2 linked regions of the Allochromatium vinosum DSM 180 genome follow. The protein of the gene in region 2 binds, or shares a complex with, the protein of the main gene of each other region. Links are inferred from orthologs where the notes say so. Each region holds a gene or a part of one and is shown on either strand. Other genes may lie near its edges.

Region 1 (4,191 bases), 700 kb from region 2 along the record:
GACGATGTGGGGCGTCTCGTTCTTGAGGGTCCGCTCATCGAGTCCGGCGCTCGGTGCGCAACCGGCCCAAGACACACCGAGCACAATCGAGAGCATGGCGGGAAAGCGGGATGGAAATGACATGGCAGCATCACCGATTGACGCGAACGGCCTCATGCTTCGAGTCGAGCGGCAAAAACTCCCGCCGTCGCCTCGGATCGGCACGCGACCGATCCGAGGCGACGTGGAAGTCCCCCGACTTCAAAGACGAGCGAAGATCACTGGTTCATGGCCGGAAAGACGAAGTAGCCGGTATAAGCCGAGAGCTGACCGGGTTCTTCGAGCTTGTCGGCATCCGACTCGCCATAGGGGTGCTGGACGACCGACATCAGATAGGCAAAACCGTTGATGTCGGGATAGAAATACGGTGAGGTGGTCTCGGAGCCGTAGGGCGTGGTCTGGATGCGGGTGAGCCGGCCCGAGGTCAGGTCGTAGGACCAGATCATGTCGTTCTGATGGCCCGACCCGGTGTCCTCGCCGATGATGAGTGTGTCATAGCGTGGCATATAGGTGACATTGTCCGGGTTGGCGAGGCCGTTGACATCACACTTGTTGACTCCGTCATACTCGGGCGATTCGGCATCGGCACCATAGTCCATGGTCAGCGGCGTGCCAGCGACGAGCGGGAACATGTCGACGGCCGTGTAGTTGCCGTCCAGATGCAGCGCATAGACGGCGCCGCAGACATTGGCCTGAGCCAGTTTCATGTGATTCGGACCGCCGACGTCGTATGTGTCATAGCTACCCTGGGCGCGGCCGGCGCGACTGTAATCGAGCATGCCGCGATCGACCTCGGACATGGCGACATAGAGCTGATGACGGTCGGGGTCGTAGGTGATGCCCTCCATCTTGCGAAACTCCGTGGTTCCGCCCTGCATCGCCGCCCAGCGCCGGGTCTCCAGACGCGAGGCGATGTTCTCGTCCATCCAGTTGACGGCGCCATCCTGATTGACGTCGCGCAGTCTGAGGCACTGATGATCGCCGTCCTCGTGTCCGGCATTGATCGAGGTGAAGCCCTCGGGACAAGTCGGTTTTTCGCCTTCGGCCGGCGCTTTGGGCGCGGCCTCGTCGAAGAGGTCGGCGAAGCGATAGCGCCCGATCCAGTCACGCACCTGGGCGTCATCGGCCTGACCGAGATAGACCCAGTCGAGCGTTGCCCGCCCCGCGCCGTGCGCGTCCTTCTGGTTCCAGCGCGCGACCCAGAGCGCGCCCGCACTCAGATCGCCCGGCTGATCGGCGACGAAGCGGTACAGACCGACATTGGTGCCGTCGTCGGACATGTAGACCGTCCGGCGATCGGGCATCACATAGCCGAGTTCGAGCGCGAGGCGGCCCATGGCATAGTGCTTCTCGACCCGGGCCGAGTCGAAGCCGTCGACCTCGATCTCGACCGGATAGCCATAGTCATAGGGATTCATGACCGAACCGGCCTCGGCGGGCATAGCACCGAAATAGGTCGCCATGGCCGCGTTGTACTCGGTGATGGTGCCATCACGCCATTGCCGGGCGTCCGGCTCGTACTCCTCCGACCCCAGATGCGTACCCCAGGGCGTGACGCTGCCGGCGCAGTGCACCCAGCCACCCCGAAGCGGCGAGAAATCGAGCGGACGGGTGCGCTGGGCGGTCAGGACGCCCGTGTTCGGATCCTGGGCGAGTTCGGTCAGATACATGGCACCCGGACGCGACTCGAAGTGCGAAACCATGTAGAGCTTGCCGTCGGCACCGTGCAGCAGCGACGAAAAGTCGTTGTCGTTAGAGATATAGGGCGATCCATCCTCGGCGAGCAGCGGCTGCCCCTTGATGTCATGGAGTTGCCCGAAACGGTAGCCGTCCGCATCCTGGGCGCCGGTTTGCCCTGAGCGCAGGATGGTGTGATAGCCGAGATCGATGCTGACGCCATCGACGACGGCCTGGGGCGAGGTCAGGATCGCGCGTTTTTCGGCATCGGTGCGCGGAACGGGCGCTTCGCTGAATAGGATGGTGCCGGCCAGGGCCGGCACGCAGGCGTTGAGTGCAAGAATCGCCGCCGCTGATTTGATTGGAGCCTTCATCTGTCCTTCCCGGATTCGAGGTTGCTGAGAACTGGACTCAAATGGCGGCAGCATAGAAGCGGATGGTGACGATCGGATGGCGGTTCCGTGTCGAAGCGCTGACGATACGCCGACTTCGACGTCAGATCGGAGCCAATTCCTCCATCGGCCAGCGCGCGCGCGGTTTGAAGGCGAGCGGTTCGGTTTGACCGGCCAGTAGCCGCTGACAGCCGGCGAAGGCGATCATGGCGCCGTTGTCGGTACAGAGTGCCGGACGCGGGTAATAGCTCTGACCGCCCTCGGCGGCGATCGCCTGATTCATCCGTTCGCGCAGACGGCGGTTGGCACTCACCCCGCCGGCGAGGATGAGCCGTTTGCGTCCGGTCTCGCGCAGAGCGCGCCGGCACTTGATGACGAGCGTATCGACTACCGCCTCCTCGAAGGCGCGCGCGATATCAGCGCGGGTCTGCTCAGGGTCGGCGGCCTGGGGCAGTTCACGGTGCAAGGTGTTGAGGGTGAAGGTCTTGAGTCCGCTGAAGCTGAATTCCAGCCCCGGACGGTCGGTCATAGGCCGGGGGAAGCGGAAGCGTTCCGGGTCGCCGTGCTCGGCCAGCCGTGCCAGCTCGGGACCGCCCGGATAGGGTAGCCCCAGGATCTTGGCCGTCTTGTCGAACGCCTCGCCCGCCGCGTCGTCGAGCGACTCGCCCAGGATGCGATAGCGCCCGATGCCGAGTACGTCGACCAGCTGGGTGTGTCCGCCCGAGACCAGCAGCGCCACGAAGGGGAACTCGGGCGCCGGTTCTTCCAGGAGCGGCGCCAGCAGATGCCCTTCCATGTGATGCACCCCGATCGCCGGCACCTTCCAGGCCCAGGCCAGGGCACGCCCGAGCGCCGAGCCGACCAGCAGTGCCCCGATCAACCCCGGCCCGGCGGTATAGGCCACGCCGTCGATGTGCGCGCGATTCAGCCCGGACTCGTCGAGCACCTGATGGATCAGCGGCAGGGTCTTGCGGATATGATCGCGCGAGGCCAGCTCGGGCACCACGCCGCCGTATTCGGCATGGATCTCGACCTGACTGTAGACGGCCTGCGCCAGCAGCCCGCGCCCGTCTTCGTACACCGCGATCCCCGTCTCGTCGCACGAGGTTTCGATTCCCAGTACTCGCATCGTCATTTACGCCCCGAAAAAGCAGCTTGCCGCCCAACATTCGAAAGATGCGCGCATCATAGCCTTTGCGCCGCCGATCGACCATGCGCTATACTTCGCAATCTTTTTTACCTCGACCCCATCCATCAACCGGAGACAGCCAGGGATTCCGTCCTATGCCCAGCGTTCGCGTCAAAGAAAACGAGCCATTCGAAGTCGCCATGCGGCGTTTCAAGCGTTCCTGCGAGAAAGCGGGAGTGCTCGCCGAGGTCCGCCGTCGTGAGTTCTACGAGAAGCCGACCTCCGAGCGCAAGCGCAAGAAGGCGGCCGCCGTCAAGCGTCATCAGAAGAAGCTCCAGCGCGAAGCCCGTCGCTGGGAACGCCCGTACTGAGTCACGCGCGCCCAGGGAGTGGCCGATACGCCCCGCCTGATCGGCCAAGCCGCTCCCCTGAATTCTTCAAGATCGAACTCCGTAAAGTATTGACCCATGGGTATGCTCAAGTCGCGCCTCCAGGATGACATGAAGACCGCCATGAAGGCGGGAGACAAGCCCAGACTCGGCGTGATCCGGCTGATGCTGGCCGCCATCAAGCAGCGCGAGGTCGACGAGCGCATCGAACTCGACGACGCCCAGACGCTGGCCGTGCTCGACAAGATGGTCAAGCAGCGGCGTGACTCGATCAGCCAGTACGAGAGCGCCGGGCGCGAGGATCTGGCCGAGGTCGAGCGCTTCGAGGTCGGCATCATCCAGGACTACCTGCCCGCCGCATTGAGCGAGACCGAGATCGCCGCCCTGGTCGAAGAGGCTGTCGCGGCGTCCGGTGCCGCCGCCATGAGCGACATGGGGAAGGTGATGAACGTGCTGCGCCCCCATATCCAGGGCCGCGCCGACATGGGTGCCGTCAGCGCCCTGGTCAAACAGCGCCTCGGAGGCTAGACCGCGCCGCGCCTCCCCCGCATGGCCGGACGCCTCC
Region 2 (5,331 bases):
TGCCGCCGATGCTGCCGGTGTCGGCGCTCACCGGGCGGAAATCGAGTCCGCAGCGAGTGAAGATGCGGCAGTAGGCCTCGTGCATGCGCTGGTAGGTCTCGGCCAGCGAGGCGTCGTCCAGATGGAAGGAATAGGCGTCCTTCATCAGGAACTCGCGCGCGCGCATCACGCCGAAGCGCGGCCGGATCTCGTCGCGGAACTTGGTCTGGATCTGGTAGAAATTGATCGGGAGCTGCTTGTAGCTCTTGAGTTCGTTGCGCGCCAGCTCGGTGATGATCTCCTCGTGCGTGGGGCCGAAGCAGAACTCGCGCTGATGGCGGTCCTTGAAACGCAGCAGTTCGGGGCCGTATTGTTCCCAGCGCCCGGACTCCTGCCAGAGTTCGGCTGGCTGCACGGCCGGCATGGAGACTTCCAGCGCCCCGGCGCGGTCCATTTCCTCGCGCACGATGCGCTCGACACGGCGCAGCACGCGCAGTCCGAGTGGCAGCCAGGTGTAGAGACCGGCGGCGAGTTTGCGGATGAGACCGGCGCGTAGCATCAGCCGGTGACTGGCGATCTCGGCGTCGGCCGGCGTCTCTTTGATGGTCTGGAGCGGAAACTCTGAGGTGCGCATCGGATCGGAAATCTCGACAGGTAAAGCGCGGAAGTCTATTGGTCCGGCGACGTCGAAACAACACCCGGCACGCAAAGAGCCGTATGCACTCGATGGTTGGGGCCGAAACCCTCGGGTCGATGATGGTAGAGTAATGCGAGCCAGTCGCGAACAGTTCTCATGTGGAAAGCGTATCAATGACTCAGTCGGAACCGGGATCGATGGCCATGGAGAGGCGCACCCAGGCACGTATCGACCTGCGGATTCCAGTCGAGCTGACCATTCCCGGTCAGAATGCACCTGTACGTGCCGTCACGCGCGACCTCTCCTGGGGAGGCGCGCTCCTGCATCTTGCCGATTGCCCACCCAACGACGTCGACATCCTGGTGCTGAGCCTGCCATGGCGACGGGGTAAATCCATCCGGGCGCGCGCGCGGCTGCTACGCGCGCGTCCGCACGATGAGGGCGGGTATCTGGCCGCCGTGCGCTTCATCAGCCTGTCGCCGCGCAGCCAGAGTCGCCTGGAGCGACTGCTCAGGATGCTGTACCCCTCGGACCCCACGACAGGGGCGAGTGGCAGGAATGCCTTGTTTCGCGAGCTGGAGGTGACGGTCTGCGACACCGAAGAGCTGCGCCAGAAGCTGTTGCAGATCCTCGAGGGCCACTATACGGTGACTGTCTTCGAGGCCTATCAGGTCGGGCAGAGCATCAGCCTGTCGATCACCGGCACCTTCGATCTGCCGAGCATCCGGCTGCGCGCGCGCGTCTCGAAGGTGCGCAAGTCCGAGGTCAAGGGGTTCGACTGGGCCGAGCTCTACACCCTGTCGCTCGAATTCGAGCATCCGAGCAATACGATTCGCACCTTCGTCGATCTGGTCCTGAATCGCTTGTCCGACACGGAGGACGAAAGCTCCGTTTTCAGTTATCTGGAGGGAGCGCCGGATTGGCTGCGATCGGTGGCGGCGGCGACGGCGCGCTCCAGCGCGAGCGCCCAGAGCACCGAGGCCGCCGGCAGGGACGAGATCCGATCCTGTCTGGAGTCCGAATTCCCCGATGCCATCGCGCGGCTCGTCGCCGGCTGGGGCCATGTCGCCGACTTCGAGATGGTCTTCAGTAGCCTGGTTCTGAGCCGTAACGACCTGCCGGATGCCTGGTCGCGGGAGGCCTGGGAGGAGCTGGAGATGCTCCAGAGCGTTCATGATTGCGCCTACGGGGTCTCGACGCACCGTCTCAGTCTGCTCAAGGGCGGACGGCTGTGAGGCGCGCTCGCCTGAATCGACCGCTTCCGGACGGCGGTCGTCTGCCCCATGCACTCTACCGCGCCGAGCAGGTGCGCCGCCTCGATCGTCTGGCCATCGAGCGTTTCGGTGTCCCCGGGATCGAGCTGATGAACCGTGCCGGAGCGGTGGCCTATCGGGTGCTGCGCGCGCGCTGGCCGAACGCGCGCCGTCTCACCATCCTGGCCGGGACGGGCAACAACGGCGGCGACGGTTATGTGGTGGCACGGCTGGCGCGCGCCGATGGCCTGGACGTGCGGCTGTTGCAGCTCGGCGAGGTAGATCGGGTGCGCGGCGAGGCCGCCCTGAGTCTGGCCGCCTATCGCGACGCCGGCGGTATCATTGAGGACTGTCTCGGCTTGCCGCGCGAGACCGATCTCTATGTCGATGCGCTGCTCGGTACCGGGCTGGAGCGTCCGGTGGCGGGTCGCTGGGCCGGGGCCATCACGGCGCTCAACGCCCAGCGCGCGCCCGTGCTAGCGCTCGACATTCCCTCCGGACTCCACGCCGACACCGGGCGCGTCCTGGGCGTGGCGGTGCGGGCGAGCGCGACGGTGTCCTTCATCGGACTCAAGCCGGGACTCTTCGTCGGTGCCGGCGCCGAGTATCGGGGTGAACTCCACTTCAGCGCGCTCGACGTCCCGGCCCAGGTCTACGCCAGCGAGATCCCGGCGGCGGCCCGGATCGACTGGGCGCGTGAATCGCGCCTGCTCGCACCCCGTTCGCGGATGGCGCACAAGGGCGATTGCGGTCATGTTCTGGTCGTCGGTGGCGCGCCCGGCATGTCGGGTGCGGTGCGTTTGGCCGGCGAGTCGGCCCTGCGCGCCGGCGCCGGGCTGGTGACGATCGCCACCCATCCGCGCCATGCCGACTGGCTCAATCTCGATCGGCCCGAGCTGATGGTCTCTGCCGTCGCGCACCCTGACGACCTGGAGGCCCTGATCGAACGAGCCGATGTGATCGCGATCGGTCCGGGATTGGGGCGGACGGACTGGGGGCGCGGACTCTGGGCGCGCGTGCGAACCCGGCCGCATCCGCTGGTGGTGGATGCCGACGCGCTCAATCTGCTGGCCGAATCCCCCGGCCCCGGGCCGGACTGGGTGCTGACCCCGCATCCCGGCGAAGCGGCACGTCTGCTCGGTGTCACGACGGCCGAGATCGAATCCGACCGTCTCGCCGGCGCGCAACGCCTCCAGACGCGCTTCGGTGGGGTGGTGGTACTCAAGGGCGCCGGCTCCATCGTGCATGGTCCGGCACCGCGCGTCCCGGCCGTTTGCAGTGACGGCAACCCCGGCATGGCGACCGCCGGCGCGGGCGATGTCCTGACCGGTGTGATCGCCGCCCTGCGTGCTCAGGGGCTGGAGGCCGAGGACGCCGCGCGCGCCGGTGTCTGCCTGCACGCGGCAGCGGGCGATCACGCCGCGCGCGCCGGCGAACGCGGCCTGATCGCCACCGACATCATCGCGTCTCTGCGCGCGCTGTCCAATGGCCTCACCGAGGTGGACCCTTAAGATGGAAACGACCCTGGAGATCGAACTCGACACCCCCGAGTCACAGATGGCCTTCGGCGCGCGTCTGGCTTCGGCCCTGAAGCCGCCCTGCGTGATCTTTCTCGAAGGCGATCTGGGTACGGGCAAGACCACCCTGACTCGTGGTATCCTGCGCGGCCTCGGACACTCCGGTGCGGTACGCAGCCCGACCTATACCCTCGTCGAACCCTATGCTTTGACGGGGTTCGAACTCTACCATTTCGACCTCTATCGCCTGGGCGATCCCGAGGAGCTGGACTATCTCGGGCTGCGCGACCTGTTGGGGAGTGCCTCGATCTGGATCGTGGAATGGCCGGCGCGCGGAGCCGGTCTCCTGCCCAAGCCGGATCTGTGCATCCGGCTCGTTCATCTTGACATGGGACGGCGTCTGACACTGATGGCGATGAGCCCATCGGGCCAGACCCTGCTTGCTGACGTGATTTCTACCGCCGATGTCGTCTTTGCGCCACATCTTCGAGCCGATACTTGAAAAACATCCTCTAATCGACGGAGTTGACTTGGAAAGATCGGCGATGACCTGCTATCTTTTAAGCGACGCTCGTACCCCATCCAGGCTTCGAGGCGGCATCGTGAACAGGCTCATCGTGCTCTTTCTGCTACTGATCGCTCTGCCCGTGTCGGCTGTCGCGGTGGAGGTCGACTGTCACTGGAATTCAGAGAATTCGGGTAGAACCCAGTTGCTCCTCGGCGTCACGGCGCCGGTCGCGCACCGCATCTTCGCCCTCGATCAGCCCGACCGGGTGGTGATCGACATCGCCGGGGCCCGGCTGCGGGGAGCCTTGCCGGCGGCACGCACCGACGACCCGGTGCTGATCGGTGTGCGCGCCGGCGTGCGACCCAACGGGGATTTGCGGATCGTGCTCGACCTCAAGCGTCCGGTGCGCGTCAAGAGTTTTGCCGCCAAGGCCGGTGGGCGACAGCCCCAGCTGGTCGTCGAGCTCCTGCCCAAGTCGCCTCAGGCCGCCGGATTCCAAACCGTCTCCAATCAGACTCCGGCCCCGCCGGTCTGGTCGAGCCGTGGGCGCACGGCCATCGTCGCGATCGATGCCGGGCACGGGGGCGAGGATCCGGGGGCGATCGGGCCGAACGGCACGCGCGAGAAGGACGTGACCCTGGCCATCGCCCGCAAGCTGGAGCGCATGATCGAGCGCGAGCCTGGGATGCGCGCCGTGATGATCCGTGATGGCGACTATTATGTCGGACTGCGCGAACGCACCCTGATTGCGCGCGAGCACAAGGCCGATCTCTTCGTCTCCATCCACGCCGATGCCTACGACAATCCGGAGGCGCAGGGGTCGTCGGTCTATACGATCTCGCATGGCGCAGCCAGCAGCGAGGCGGCCAGTTGGCTGGCCGACCGCGAGAACAAGGCCGATCTCATCGGCGGCGTGGATTTGGCGACGAGCGACGATGTGCTGGCCTCGGTGTTGCTCGACATGACGCAGAACGCGACCCTGGAGCACAGTACCGAGGCGGCCACCTCAATGCTGCGTTATCTCAAGCGTGTCGGCCCGGTGCACAAGAGCGATGTGCAGCGCGCCGGTTTCGTGGTGCTCAAGTCGCCCGATATTCCCTCGCTGCTGGTCGAAACGGCCTTCATCAGCAATGTCCATGAGGAACAGCGACTCCGCAGTAACGCCTATCAGCAGCGCATGGCCGAAGCGATCCAGGCCGGGATCAAGGGCTATTTCGCCAAGTATCCGCCTCAGGGTCTGCTGGCGGCCGACGCGGGCCGGAGCATCGAGCGTTCCGGTTCCAGCGCCGCGTATGGGCTGAGATCCGCGTCCAGCACGCGCCCGAGCGGTCTGCGTGAGTATGTGATCAGCCAGGGCGATACCCTGTCCGGCATCGCCAAGCGCCATCGCGTGAGCCTCAGTTCGCTGCGTGCCGAGAACGGCCTCGGCGAAACCGA

Evidence for each region. The genes of interacting proteins can lie anywhere in the genome.
Region 1: the proteins of tsaE (region 2) and tsaD are in contact, whole or in part, in a crystal structure (PDB 6N9A), measured with the Thermotoga maritima proteins. The link is inferred for Allochromatium vinosum DSM 180 from one-to-one orthologs. Residues at the interface, in WP_004082108.1 of Thermotoga maritima: Leu37, Gly38, Lys46, Lys57, Val59, Lys60, Ser61, Thr63, Phe64, Thr65, Leu66, Met67, Val69, Pro71, Tyr82, Arg83, Leu84, Asp86, Asp88, Phe89, Asp93, Ile128, Asp130, Glu131, Arg134; in WP_004082750.1 of Thermotoga maritima: Cys10, Asp11, Arg49, His50, Leu82, Gly84, Gly135, Gly136, Glu154, Thr155, Leu156, Asp157, Asp158, Ser159, Glu162, Asp165, Lys166, Arg169, Leu170, Tyr175, Lys213, Thr214, Leu217, Tyr218, Gln221, Arg222, Asn324.

Annotation. Positions count from the first base shown.
Region 1 is NC_013851.1:2,108,513-2,112,703, forward strand. Bases 1,225-4,191 are described here. They hold tsaD (tRNA (adenosine(37)-N6)-threonylcarbamoyltransferase complex transferase subunit TsaD), read right to left. Parts: upstream 3,238-4,191; coding sequence 2,212-3,237; downstream 1,225-2,211. Other genes in these bases: ALVIN_RS09125 (PhoX family protein), read right to left, coding at 1,225-2,090; rpsU (30S ribosomal protein S21), read left to right, coding at 3,393-3,608; ALVIN_RS09140 (GatB/YqeY domain-containing protein), read left to right, coding at 3,711-4,154; dnaG (DNA primase), read left to right, coding at 4,176-4,191. Also shown: ALVIN_RS09120 (hypothetical protein), read right to left, coding at 1-123; more of ALVIN_RS09125, read right to left, coding at 258-1,224.
Region 2 is NC_013851.1:1,405,408-1,410,738, forward strand. Bases 2,252-5,134 are described here. They hold tsaE (tRNA (adenosine(37)-N6)-threonylcarbamoyltransferase complex ATPase subunit type 1 TsaE), read left to right. Parts: upstream 2,252-3,381; coding sequence 3,382-3,888; downstream 3,889-5,134. Other genes in these bases: ALVIN_RS06020 (bifunctional ADP-dependent NAD(P)H-hydrate dehydratase/NAD(P)H-hydrate epimerase), read left to right, coding at 2,252-3,380; ALVIN_RS06030 (N-acetylmuramoyl-L-alanine amidase family protein), read left to right, coding at 3,989-5,134. Also shown: ALVIN_RS06010 (proline--tRNA ligase), read right to left, coding at 1-613; ALVIN_RS06015 (PilZ domain-containing protein), read left to right, coding at 790-1,851; more of ALVIN_RS06020, read left to right, coding at 1,848-2,251; more of ALVIN_RS06030, read left to right, coding at 5,135-5,331. UniProt on the Escherichia coli protein: Required for the formation of a threonylcarbamoyl group on adenosine at position 37 (t(6)A37) in tRNAs that read codons beginning with adenine.